Regions from separate parts of the Oceanispirochaeta sp. M1 genome, predicted to be linked through region 3. Evidence: riboswitches for the same ligand, from Rfam matches in the RefSeq annotation. Region 3 holds a riboswitch; each other region holds the start of a gene.

Region 1 (3,333 bases), on a different contig from region 3:
GTCCCTCTGTTCTTCAGCCAGAACAAGACCAAGATGACGTTCCGGGAGAGAAATATCATCCTGCCTGGGAAGACAGCCTATGACAGGCTTCCCCGTTGCTTCTTCAACTGCATCCCGGACCATCCCTGAATGACGTTCTGATCCTGTTCTGTTAAGTATAAATCCGGCGATGGGAGCATCATCCCTATATGTGCTGAAACCTGCTGCCAGAGCCCCTGCGCTCTGTGCCATGGCACGTACATCCAGAACCAGAAAAACAGGCAGTCCAAGGACCTTGGAAAGATGGTAGGAGCTGCCTTCAATAAAGCGTCCGGAGTCACCATCATAATACCCCATAACTCCTTCCACCAAAGAGAAATCTGAAGATCCTCCATGATATGAAAAAAGCTCTTTAATCACATTGATATTCATTAACCTGGTATCAAGGTTTCGACAATTTCGTCCGGCTGCAATACTGTGAAATCCGGGGTCGATATAATCTGGTCCGCACTTCCATGGCTGAAGCCTGTAACCCTGCCTGCTGAGCAGACGGTTCAGCCCCATGGCAACAGTACTTTTACCGCAGCCGCTGTGAGTGCCGGCGACCATGAATCCCTTCATCGTAGCCGGGGGAGAGTCAGTTTTATTTTTCAATTCCGACTCTTGCGGTCACACCGGCCTGATAATAATGTTTGACTTCCTGTATCTCACTTACCAGATCTGCGGCTTCACAGATATCATCATGAGCATAGCGTCCTGTGAGAACAAACTCGACAGAACACTCTTTATTTTTTATCTCTTCAAGGACTTCTTCGAGAGGGATCATTCCAAGATGGAGTGCAACATTTATCTCTTCTGCAATGACAAGATCATATATGCCTGAATGAAGTGCTTTTTTTATAGATTCCCAGCCCTTCAAAGCAGATTCAATATCTTCCTGTCTCGGCTTCTGCTTGATAAAGCGGGGTTCTCCATACTGTTCAAGTTCAAGAATCTGTCCCTCTTCCAGAACAGTCTTCATCTTCCTGAGCATTTTTATTTCACTGTAATCACCGTTTTTGAGGAATTGGCCGAAAAACACTGAATATCCCGCACCCAGTGCCCTGAGAGTGAGGCCGAGAGATGCGGTAGTCTTACCCTTACCGTCTCCCGTATAGACCTGTACATAAGCTTCCATTCCCCGCTCTCCTATAAAATCCTGATGTGTTCAGTAGATAAAATTTCTTTGTTATCAGGGCTCTATACTGAAGACTTGCGTCCGAAATTGTCAATAATAAATCAAATAATCATTAGAAATTACAAAAATTGTGAAAAATTATCTATTGATCGTTTATCAGCAGCTGCTGTAAGATTGGTTCAAATCTGATGTGCTGTATGTTCCGCAAGGAACTTGGCTTAAATGGGAATCCGGTTAGAATCCGGAGCGATCCCGTCACTGTAATCAGGGGTGTGTTTTTATTTGAAAGTCACTGGGTAAAGAAATATTTATCCGGGAAGGCAAAAAACATTGACCTGTAAGTCAGGAGACCTGCATTGGAGGATGAAACAATTAGTTTCGTCGTATCGGCTCTTCGAGGAAAGAGTAGTACGGAATCTGATCCATTCCCCTACCCCCGACTTCGAAGTTCCTAATTTAATTTTCAGGAGCTTAGAATGAAAAAATCACTTAACACACTTTTGGCGGCAGCAGTTTTGTTGTCAATTGTTTCCTGTGCCGGCACCGCCGGAGTCAAATCAGATTCAGCAAAGTCTCAGGACAAGCCTGCGATTCTTCTTGCCGCCTTCGGCAGCAGCTATGAATCCGGGCAGAACAACCTTGAAGATCTGGATACAGCTTACAGACAAGCGTTCCCTGACAATGACATCTACTGGGCCTTTACCGCCTCATTTATTGTCAAAAAACTTAGAAAAGCCGGTCAAACCACTATTTTTGCACGGGAAGCAAGTTTTTACACCATGGATGAAGCCATGGATATGTTCAGAGAGAACAATATCAGGGATGTGGCAGTTCAGACCGTTATGGTTATGGTAGGAGCTGAATATAGAGAAGTTATTAACACAAGAACTGAAGGTCTGAATGTGAAATACGGACACTCACTGTTCTTCAATCCCGAAGACATACAGAACACCGCAAGCGCTCTTTCCGGTGAATTCGGAGATTCCGATACGTTCACCATCCTTTCTGCACATGGAAATGATCATCATCCCGAGTTCAATTCCGAGCTGATTCAGATGGATGATTACCTGTCTCAGAACTATGATCATGTACGCGTGGCAACAGTTGAAGGATCTCCCCTTTTCGGTGATGAACTTATTCTGCAGGTTGAAGCCAGCGGAGCAAAGAAAGTGAAATTCATACCTTTGATGCTGACCTACGGGGACCATATTACCAATGATGTTATGGGTGATGAAGAAGATTCATGGAAAACCATACTCGGAATGGAAGCCAGTGCCGCAGACGGTATGGCCAGTAATCCTGCAATTCAGGAAATCTATATTGGTAACACCAAAAGAATACTCAGCCAGTTCTGATTTCTTTTATACCCTAGAGAAGTGCAGCATCTCCCGATAAATCGGTGGATGCTTAATCAGCTTTATTGCTGATCCGGAGGAAAGAAAATGACCAAAGTACTAAAACAATTGATTCTAATATGCCTCAGCATGATCATAATTTTTCCTGCGGCTGCAATGGGAGTAAAAGATACTGTAAATGATATAGAAGTAGAGAAAGAGATTCCTGAGACTGTATATATCGAAGACTCCATGGGTAATCAGGTTCCCCTACCCGCCGGTACAGACAGGATCATCTGTACCAATTCGGGTCTTTCTGTACTTCTTGCCGCCCTGGGCAAGGGAGATTCAATTGTTGGAAGAGACAGTAACTCAACATTTCCCTCTTATCTGAAAGATATCTATGTTGTTGCTGAAAATTCTTCTCGTCCTAATATTGAATTGATTCTTGAAAAACATCCGGATCTGATTCTGGCAGATAACATGATGCCTGAAACCGCTTTTAATAAATTCCGTTCTCTGGGTATTCCTGTTGCAATCTTTAAAACAAGTGACCCCAGGGCATTTGAACATACGATTCTGAATGTAGGAGCGCTGACAGGAAGTTCTGTACAGGCAAAGCGCATGGTTGATGACATGATAACAAGAGAAAAGAAAATAACAGATATTGTAGCCCGGGCACAGGCAGCTCAAAACAGCGGAGTAAGGGTCTTTTATGAGAATAGAAAACCTTACTCATCGGTCTCTGCCAGGAGTGGGAATCATATCCCCCTGGCAGCCGCAGGTGGAATCAATATCGCTGCCGATGAACCGGTCAGTTCTCCTCACCTATCCATAGAATAT
Region 2 (3,333 bases), on a different contig from region 3:
ACTGACCATGACTCCTGCGACAACAGACCATGAGTTTCTCAGGTTTGTTCCGAATGCGGCAAAACCCATTATGGTCAGAAGCCCGCCGATTACGGGTCCGTTGAAGTCGGCTCCCGCCAGAAATACGATAATTGTTCCCGCAAGTCCCATAACACCCGCATTGACAAGAGAGCCCCCGGTTCCTTCCATATCCACAAAGTCAGAAGGAAGTCTACCGGACAGTTTCTGAATTAGGACAAAGCTCTTGAAGGCTTTTTTCCCGGAGAAGAAAATACCTGATCCTATGAGCATAAGAGAGAGGATCGGTATTATCAGCTGCAGAAGCAGGATATTTTCACTGTGCCAGGCAAGGGCCTTTTCGAAGGGAAGTCCTGCAGCCTTTAAGAAAGATGCTGCAAAGAGTGCGAGGAATCCACAGGTCAGCCCCATATTGTAAAGACTGTATCCCTGATGCATATGCAGCATGGCCACAGCCAGTGCGGGAAGAATAAATCCAGCGGCTGTTCCACTGAGTACTCCCAGAATAAGCCCCTGCCAGAGAGGCAGCCCGGTTTCCAGAAACACAACAGAAACCAGTGGACCCAGGGCCGTCCCGAAAAGGGCGATGATCAAGTAATCCCGCAGTCCTTTTCCCACAAGACGGGCGGAGAGATAGACTCCCAGTATGATGGGGAGAATATTCAGGGGTGTCTTACCAAAGAGTCCGAAACCCATGATGGTGAATACCGCTGCAAATGTGGGGCCTGAAAAACTGACTCCCGTTATGTAGATGAGAATCATGGCCACCAGGCCGACGGCAGCAGAATTGAGGAGAGTCCCCCCTATCCCGACAACCGCAAAGAAATCATTTATCAGCCGCCCGGGGTGGAGCTGAATTGTCCAGAACCCTTTGATTGCTCCGCTGCCGTCTACGGCGAAGGCCGTGATTATAAACAGCAGAATCATAATTATCAGAAAATTCGATATTATATTAGTTTTACTGAATCCCAAGAGGGTGTTCTCCTTTTAAATGCAGACTCATTTTATATTCTATTAGCTTCCTCTCTGCTGTCAATGCTTTTCGACTCCTGATCATCAGTAAAAAAGTCACAAAAATCCACTGATTTCCCCATAGTAAAATGGATGGTTAAATAGTATAATTTCACCCAACATTCCGGACTCAAGGGAAGAGAGGTGAGAATCCTCCACGGTCCCGCCGCTGTAAACAGGGAGAAATCTGCCAGATAAAGGTCACTGGGAAACCGGGAAGGCCGGCCGATTTTGATGATTTGTGAGTCAGAAAACCTGAAAAGGAATGAATAAATCCAATGCATCGGGCTGTCGCAGGCCTGATGATGTAACGAGGAGATTACATATGGGTCGAAAAATCAATTCCATAGTTTCTATTCTTTTTATTTTCCTATTGTCCCTATTCACAGTACCCCTGTTTGCCTCAGGCAGTCAGGAACAAGGGGCTCCCGCCGATGAGTCTGCCCGGACATTCAGTTTTACAGATTCCAGAGGAATTACCATTGAGCTTGAATCAAGGCCTCTGCGTATAATTTCTCTAGGTCCTAATATCACAGAAACAATCTATGCCCTCGGCAGAGAGCAGCTCCTTGTGGGACGTACTGATTTCTGTGACTACCCGGCTGAAGTATCTATGATCAGCTCAGTAGGCGGTCTTCAGGACCCCAGTCTCGAGACAATAGTGTCCCTTAATCCCGATCTTGTTATCGGTTCCACCCATGTTGACCCTGAAGTTCTTAAAAAACTTGAATCCTACTCAATTCCCAGTGCCTTGATTTATGGAGAAGAGAGTTTTGAGGGGATGGAAGAGGTCATCAGCGGCTGCGCACAGCTCCTGGATGCAGAAACTGAAGGTAAAGCACTCTTGGATGATATCCATAACAGAAGAGCCGCACTGGAAGCTTCAGTCGCCGCAATGGATAAAAACCCCAGCTGTTATTATGCCCTGGGCTTCGGAGACGGTGGAGACTGGACTTCCGGTGGGAATACCTTTATCAGCGAACTTTTGAGTATGTCCGGCGGCTCCAATATTGCGGAGGATCAGGAGGGTTGGTCTTATTCCAAGGAACTCCTTGTTGCCAAACAACCGCAGCTTATTCTTGTAAACAGGGGAATGAAAGATGAATTTCTCACCCTTCCCGTCTATAAAGATCTTGCAGCGGCTCAAAACGGCCGTGTTTTTGAAATTGATGAAAATATTCTGGTACGACAGGGACCGAGACAGATAGATGCTCTTGAACAGATCCATAGAATCATGGATCTCATCCCTTGATCAATCCTGAGAAAAGTGCGTCCCGGATTCCCGGGATAACATTATTTTTTCTGCTTATCACTCTTCTTATACTTGCGTCATCCATCGGTGCCGTATCCCTCCCCTTTTCCGGTCTGATCAGATATCTGTTCAGCGGCGGAAAAAGTGGACTGAATGAGGGGCAGGAGATAATCCTGATGCAAATTCGGGTTCCCCGTGTCTTAATGGCAGCCCTTGCAGGGGCGGGACTATCCCTCTCGGGACTTGTCTTTCAGGCAATCTTCAGAAATCCCATGGCAGAACCCTATCTGCTGGGTGTAGCATCGGGAGCCTCACTGGGTGCGTCTCTTTATATGATGATAGGTCTTCCAGCATTTTTCATATCATCCCTGGGACTTACGGCTGCGGCCTTTCTGGGCAGTCTTTTATCCGTATTTCTTATCCTTTCCCTGGCCTCACGGAACGGGAACAATATCAGCTCCCTCCTGCTGGCAGGTGTGGCCTTCAGTTCCATAGCCCAGGCGGGAGTCTCAATTATGATGATGCTGAACAGGGAAAAAGTTGAACGTATTGTTTTCTGGACCCTGGGAAGTTTTTCATCTGCACATATGACAAAGGTGATACTCCTGCTGATAGTCCTGATTCCATCATCCCTGTTTATTATCTTCAGACACGGAGAACTGGATCTTTTGAGTCTTGGTCATGAGGAAGCCCACTCTCTGGGGATCAATCCTGAACGGGTGTCACTGCAGCTTCTGCTTGTAAGCTGCCTGATAACAGCAGTAATAGTCTCCAATTGTGGAATTATCGGTTTTGCAGGACTTCTTGTCCCTCATTTTATGAGGCTGATCTCCGGTCCCGGACACAGGAATCTCACATTTCTTTCCATAATGGGAGGGGCCATTCTGATGATCCTTTCCGACCTTCTGGCAAGAACAATCATAGCGCCCGCAGAAATTCCTGTAGGTGTAGTTACGGCTCTGACAGGGGGCCCTTTTTTCCTCTATCTTCTACGCCGTAACTCAGGGAAGGTGATGTAAAATGGATTCATCTGTATCAGTACAGAACCTGAA
Region 3 (3,333 bases):
CCTTAAGTTGAAGTAGCTGTGGTTTGTAAGGTTAACAGGGGTCGCCTTGTCTGTGACAGCCTTATAGTCGAAAATAAGCTCACCCATTGAGCTCAGGGTATAGGTCATGGTGGTACTCAGGTTTCCAGGGAATCCCTCTTCCCCATCGGGGCTGAAGGAGTTCAGGATCAGTCCTATGGCCCCTTTTCTTTCAAAGGGGGTTACATTCCAGTTCTTCCTATCGAATGTATCTGTCATACCACCGTGAAGGCAGTTGGTTCCATTATTTTGTTTTAGTGTGTATTCAGAACCATCTAGAGAAAACTTTCCATTGGCAATTCTGTTACCAACGCGGCCGATGGCGGCACCGAAGTAATTGCGGGTGTTTACATATTCGTCCAGAGTCTCGAATCCCAGGTTGATTTCTTCAACTTTTCCGTTCCTGTCGGGGCAGCGGATTGAAGTGATGATTCCACCGAAGCTTGTGACCCTTACTGTGAGGTCGTTTTCACCTGTCAGTGTATATATATCGGCTGTGCTGCCGTCAGGTAGTGTTCCGAATACTTCTTTAGTGACTTTCATATGGTTCTCCTTACACTATCAGAACTCTATTAGCGTCCTGATGTTTAATTCTCTGAGACCTAAGGGCCTTATAATAAAAAAAACTCCGGATGATTCCGGAGTTTTATTGTAATCAAAATATATCTTTAAGCCAACAGATTATTGTGTACAGATCTCAAAGGCTTTTTCAGCAGCAGTTGCCGCATCAGGTGTATAGATATCGGCACCGATTGAATCACAGAAAGACTGTGTTACAGGTGCACCACCGATCATGATAGTGATATCATCTCTGATACCTGCATCTACAGCAGCCTTAACAACATTTTCCATCTGAGTCATAGTTGTTGTCAGAAGAGCGGAAAGGGCAATGATATTTGCTCCTTCTGCCTTTGCTGTTTCAACATACTTTTCGGGGGATACATCTGTTCCCAGGTCAATTACTTCCAGACCCTTTCCTTCGAGCATTATTTTAACAAGATTTTTACCGATGTCGTGAAGGTCTCCCTTAACGGTTCCCAGAACGGCTTTTCCAGCAGCTTTTGATCCACCGGCTTCCAGTTCGGGCTTGAGAATTACCAGTCCTGCATTCATTGCTCTTGCTGCAATAAGTACTTCAGGTACGAAAACCTGATTGTTTTTGAATTTAACACCTACGATATTCATGGCAGACAGAAGGGCGTCATCGAGGACTGTCTGTGCAGCAATTCCTGCTTCCAGTGCTTCCTTACAAAGTTCCGCTACTTCTTTTGCCTTACCTTTCTGCATCAAATCAGAAATCTGTTCTAGATTAACCATTGTTTCTCCTTGGTAGAGCCCTGTTTCAGACTCTATATTAAGTAAATTGTTTGAGACATTCGACTTAATCCACGAAGTGCGAAATGCGGCATACGGCTGAGCGGTGACGCCCTGTAGACCGGTTCATAAGAAGTATCCTGACTTGCAGTTCAATCTCCCCTGAGCCTTCCCGGTCAGCAATCTGCTGCCAGTGGCATGATTCAGGTTTGTCCCTGCTCACAGTGACGGGATCGTGGAGGATTTTCACCTCACTTCCTTCCCTCTGAACGAGCTTCAGTATGCTATGACCTGAGCCAGCCGTATTGGAGAAAATTAGCTATTTTTGGTAAAAAATAGGAATAATAGATAAAAAATAATCCATATAAAAATACTAGTAATTGTTTGTCAGCTGTGGATTTCCTGGGTCTCAAGATCAATCTTTCCGCGCTTTTCACGGTATTTACCCGGAGAGAGTCCGGCCATCTTCTTAAATACCTTTGTAAAATAGCTCTGATCTTCATAACCCACCATACCGGCGATTTCTACAAGAGAAAATTTACTGTTCATTAGGAGATTTTTGCTCTTGTTGATACGAACCTGATTCAGATAGTTATTGAAGTTGCACTTCATCTCTTCTTTGAAGATTTTACTGAAGTAGGCTGGGCTCAGGTAGACAGCGGATGCAACTTCATCCAGAGTCACCTTTTCGGCATAATTTTTATTAATGTACTGAATAGTCTGATAGATGGCATCCGCATGTTTAACATCCCGCAGGTCGAAGACCAGGTCGGAGAAGCGGACAATAACACGGGCCAGCCAGCCGGCAAGGCCTTCTACAGAGTTGTAATTATTTATTTCACTCAGGTACTGGTAGTTCATACCGAATATCTGTTCTGCATCCGCACCGCCTTCCACAGCGGCTCTGGACAGGAGTACCAGAAGTTCAAGAACCCTGGCTTTCACTACATCGAATTTTCCACCTGAGGAGAAGAAAACGGCACCGAGTATTTCGTTAAGAACTGATCTGGCTTCTTTGGAGTCTCCTGTCTGAATCAGATGCAGAAGCTCCCGTTCCTTCTCAATGGGGTATTGTGCGAATTCGGTATCCTTGGTCTCCATCTCCTTAATGTACTGAATGTACTCAGAGATCTGGGCCTGCTGATCCATATTCTCTTTCTTGGAAGTGAGCTGAGAATGGTCTCCTTCAATAAGATGAGAAGCAGTAATAAGGAGCATTTCTGACAGGGCCTTTGCCTGCTCTGTGCTCAGTTTGGGTATTTCACGGACTTTCTCTTTAAGATTTGCCTTGCGGACAGACTCTGGATCAAACTTCTGGTTCAGTTCTTCTATAAGTTCCTCTGAATCAATAATAAGAGCAGGGCCTGCGATTAGAGCACCGGTCATTATTCCCTCTTCCATAAGGGGAGAGGCCCAGTGAAGCATATTGATAGGGCAGAAATAGATATAACTGCCGCCGAAACGTTCCGCCTGATAGCCGCCGTAAAGATGGGCCTGACGGCAGTCCGCTTTATTATTGCAGATCTCATTGAGAGAGTTGCAGAAGGGGCATATTGCTTCTTTGGCGCCCTCCATACTCATACGGTAGCCTTTGCTGTTTATTACAAAACACTCAATGCCTGTTGCCTTTTTATAGACATCGGCAATTGCCAGAGCTTTTTCATAGAATGGAGATATATAATTTATAGCTTTGCCGTTCATATCAGAATAGTATAGACCATTAATCAAATTCGGGAAAATACATGCTCATCATATATTCTTCCTGAAATCCCTGATTGGACGATAATTCTATATACTCGCAATGTCTGCGGATATCTTCTGTCTTTTTGAGTTCATCCTGATTGACAGCACAGCGGATAACACCGCCGCCGCAGGAGTTTCCCACTGAACTGATTTTACCCCGGAGTCCTTCCGGGAGCAGGCCGATATCCAGGGCACTCTCTTTATTTATATAAGAACCGAATCCACCGGCAATATAAACATTTTTTATATCATCAAGTT
Region 4 (3,333 bases), on a different contig from region 3:
TGCAGAGAGGAACAGCTCAGCTTCCGGGACATAGGCCGGTTCGTCTTTCGTCACAATGTTGATTACACCAGCCATGGCCCCCTCGCCATAGACCGCAGAGTTACCACCTCTGATAACTTCTATTTTTTCAATATTGGTCAGAGAATAAGAATTGAGGTTTACGGGATCTCCCTTTCCGTTGTTCTGGGGAATCCCGTTAACAAGAATCAGAACCTGTTTCCCATTTGAACCTCTGATACTTACAGCCGCAGGTTCAAGTGTCGTACCGGATCGGGTTATGGTGACTCCGGGAGAAAGATTTATGGCCTCAGCTACAGTTCTGGCACCACGGCGTTCCCATAATTCTCTTTCAATACTTGTTTTCTGCCCGGCTTCATTATCGGTTTCTGTTTTCTCTTCTTCTATTACGATTATGTCTTCGGAGAAGAGCGCAGTAGTATGAGTATGTATGAGGATCAATATAATAAATATATTTTTTAATCTGCCATTGAGTATCACCTGTCAGCTACCTCCGGCAGGGGCTGTGTTGATTCCCATGGCTGCCATTAAATTAGCTCCCAGGCTCCAGTCCTTGGCATAGTCCTGGCCATCGAGGATGTTCTCATCATCTATGATTTTGAGATATCTCATCTCTCCCTCAGAAGGCCATGAGACAGTGGAATCTGTTGTGAGTACAAAGTCTGAGAGATCAAAACGGACACCGCCCAAATTTTCATCATCTGATGAGAAATATCTGCTGATTTTTTTGCCGTTAATCTCTACCCACTTCTCAACTCCATCCACCATAGTCAATTCTTCTGCCTGAATGTCTTTTCTAAAATTGGCCCAGGAAGGTTCATTGCCATGGAGTCCTGATACATTTCTGTAAACATAGTTCTCATTACTTGTGTCCGGGTGAGGATTTATATCATAAGTTTCAAAAGCCGGTTTATACCAGGTTGTTCCATCTTCTGAAACTTCCACAAAGGCAAGCTCGCAGCAGAGACCATCGGCTGTACTGCCCCAGGCAAATGTTTTGGTAAAGGTTATAAAATCATCACCCGAGCCATCTTTGATGACATAGCCGGGATCGAATTGCCATATCCCCCATCCGTTTATTCCCAGGGGACAGCTGCTTCCATCTCCGCTGGTGTTTGAACCTGATCCTTCAGGAGGACCAAGGGCATCCTGTGTGAATTGTACTAATGGGCGTCCTTCGCTGTCAGTATATTCTCCGTTTTGCCGGGAGGAACCTACGACTCCGGGTGACCATTCAATAAACGCTGTCAGGTAAACATTGTCAGGATATGATGGATCTTCAGACAGGACTTCCTGCCATGATTTTAAATCTTCGTCATTTGTTTCCGGAGTGTAGGGTGAGGTAGGTCCGTCATTTGAACCGCAGCTGAGTATGGATAAAAACAGCCCTGCTGCCAGGACTGCTCTATAAAAGAATCTTATCACTTAGAGCTGAGTTGCTGTTGAGAAATATCCAAAGAAGCCGGCAGCTCCTGTGGCACCGCTCATTGCCTCATTATAAGTATCAAAGTATGTATTTGCCGGGTAGTCGGAACCTTCAGCGAATTCCATTGTACTTGTCTCTCCGCTTTCAAGATTCTGCCAGCGGACTACCATGAATTTATCTTTTGCTTCAGGGGTGTAAATTGAAGGGGTGGTACACTTAACTACAATAAAACCGTAGCTGCCTTCACCGCTCTCTGATGCATTCCAGTCATCGTTATCAATAACAACAATATCATAAGAGAAAAATACAGAGTCATCGAAACTTGTGTTTGTGAACTTTGTAGCTGTAACAGTTAGTGTACTGCCGTAACCTATGTCCCAATTACCGATAATTGCCAGGGGTTCATCAACCAGATCATTACCACAAGACATGAAGCCTGCAACAACAAAGAGAACCATAAAGAGAAGAGCCAGTTTACCAAGATTTTTTTTCATTTTTCCTTCCTTAGCGGCCGGAAAAAAAGACAGGAATAGCATAAAGATCAAAGTTCTATTATTAAAACAATTTGTCCTGGAGCATATATCCCGGCTTATTCCACGAAGCCTGAAATAAAATATTATGCAGTACCAGAGTTTCCTGACTCGGGGCCTGCTGTACTGCCCTTCCCGGTGTTAACCAGTGGTTTTGCAGTCAGCGTTGCTCCCTTACAGTGGCGGGTCCGTGAAGGCTTTTCACCTTACTTCCTCTGAAATATTGCTTGTTTAATTAAAGACTTGATCAGTAATATCATATATAAAAAATCGGACAATCTTTTGTATAATTTTATTTAAGACAACCCTGGAAGGCATAATCCTGATTACAAATAAAGGTTTACGCCATATGGTTCAATTGATTATTGCCTTGAGTTTGATAAATAGCCTGTTTGTATTAAAATCTCATTATGATTGAACTGCAAAATAATGCCTCCATTGATTCTCTACTGAATAAATACAGCGCCGATTTTCCAGAAGAGCTGGCTTCTGTAAATTTGTTCAGGGCTTTCCTGGCTGAGGGTGATTCCCTTACAAGAGCTCAGGAAATTGGACACTTCACAGCATCCGCCTGGATCATTAATCATAATAGGGATATGGCTCTCCTGACCCATCATGCCAAGTTGGACCTATGGCTGCAGCTTGGCGGTCATATTGAAGAGGGTGAGACTGTTTTTACTGCCGCTATCAGGGAAGCCTCTGAAGAGTCGGGTCTGAAATCTGTCAGACTTCTTTCTTCTGATTTATATGATATTGATGCACATCTGATTCCTGAGCGTAAGGGTCTCGAGGAGCATTTTCATTTTGATCTCCGCTTTCTGATAGAGGCGGATTCTGATGAAGCTCTGCAGATAAGCTCTGAGTCCAAAGATCTGAAGTGGATGATAATTGAAGATATCAGGACCTTGAATGACGGCCCTTCTGTTATGAGGATGGTAAAAAAATGTCCGGAAGTTTTTTGAAGCGAATATAAATAGGAACCCCTTGTCTATGAGTCAGCCTTTGGTGTATGTATCTAACATGCACCAAATGAAAAGTCTTCTATTGTTCATCTTTTTTTGCGCGGCACAGCTGCTGACTGCTCATCCCCATATGTCAATTACAAACCGCTGTATCGTTCACTGGGATGGTGACAGCCTCTCTGGTATTCAGCTGGAATGGGATTTTGATAAGTACTTCAGTGCAGATATTATTCAGGGATATGATCTGAATGCAGATGGGGAATTTGATAAGGAAGAGCTGAAAGAGATATATCAGTTTGCCTTCAGTAATCTGGAGAAATACCACTATTTTGCTTTCTTCCGAGAAGGGGAGGATCGTTTTATCCCTGAGGGTGTAGAAGATTTCACTGCACGATAC

What was found. Region 3 has a riboswitch for cobalamin ahead of DV872_RS18285 (corrinoid protein). Riboswitches for the same ligand answer to the same signal wherever they lie in the genome.
Region 1: another riboswitch for cobalamin. It lies ahead of DV872_RS03015 (sirohydrochlorin cobaltochelatase); the one in region 3 lies ahead of DV872_RS18285 (corrinoid protein).
Region 2: another riboswitch for cobalamin. It lies ahead of DV872_RS09785 (ABC transporter substrate-binding protein); the one in region 3 lies ahead of DV872_RS18285 (corrinoid protein).
Region 4: another riboswitch for cobalamin. It lies ahead of DV872_RS11995 (hypothetical protein); the one in region 3 lies ahead of DV872_RS18285 (corrinoid protein).

The regions. Positions count from the first base shown of each region.
Region 1 covers NZ_QQPQ01000003.1:184,216-187,548, reverse strand. Annotated here, with positions in the region: gene DV872_RS03025 (cobyrinate a,c-diamide synthase) at 1-633, opposite strand, end outside; gene DV872_RS03020 (cob(I)yrinic acid a,c-diamide adenosyltransferase) at 623-1,156, opposite strand; cobalamin riboswitch at 1,328-1,530, shown strand; gene DV872_RS03015 (sirohydrochlorin cobaltochelatase) at 1,633-2,511, shown strand; gene DV872_RS03010 (ABC transporter substrate-binding protein) at 2,599-3,333, shown strand, end outside.
Region 2 covers NZ_QQPQ01000011.1:102,887-106,219, reverse strand. Annotated here, with positions in the region: gene DV872_RS09790 (DUF1576 domain-containing protein) at 1-945, opposite strand, end outside; cobalamin riboswitch at 1,123-1,307, shown strand; gene DV872_RS09785 (ABC transporter substrate-binding protein) at 1,355-2,281, shown strand; gene DV872_RS09780 (iron ABC transporter permease) at 2,278-3,300, shown strand; gene DV872_RS09775 (ABC transporter ATP-binding protein) at 3,302-3,333, shown strand, end outside.
Region 3 covers NZ_QQPQ01000029.1:5,083-8,415, forward strand. Annotated here, with positions in the region: gene DV872_RS18280 (aldose epimerase family protein) at 1-561, opposite strand, end outside; gene DV872_RS18285 (corrinoid protein) at 700-1,335, opposite strand; cobalamin riboswitch at 1,445-1,627, opposite strand; gene DV872_RS18290 (PocR ligand-binding domain-containing protein) at 1,720-3,033, opposite strand; gene DV872_RS18295 (ASKHA domain-containing protein) at 3,053-3,333, opposite strand, start outside.
Region 4 covers NZ_QQPQ01000014.1:95,508-98,840, forward strand. Annotated here, with positions in the region: gene DV872_RS11985 (TonB-dependent siderophore receptor) at 1-459, opposite strand, end outside; gene DV872_RS11990 (hypothetical protein) at 502-1,443, opposite strand; gene DV872_RS11995 (hypothetical protein) at 1,444-1,938, opposite strand; cobalamin riboswitch at 2,052-2,244, opposite strand; gene DV872_RS12000 (NUDIX hydrolase) at 2,385-2,936, shown strand; gene DV872_RS12005 (DUF1007 family protein) at 3,004-3,333, shown strand, end outside.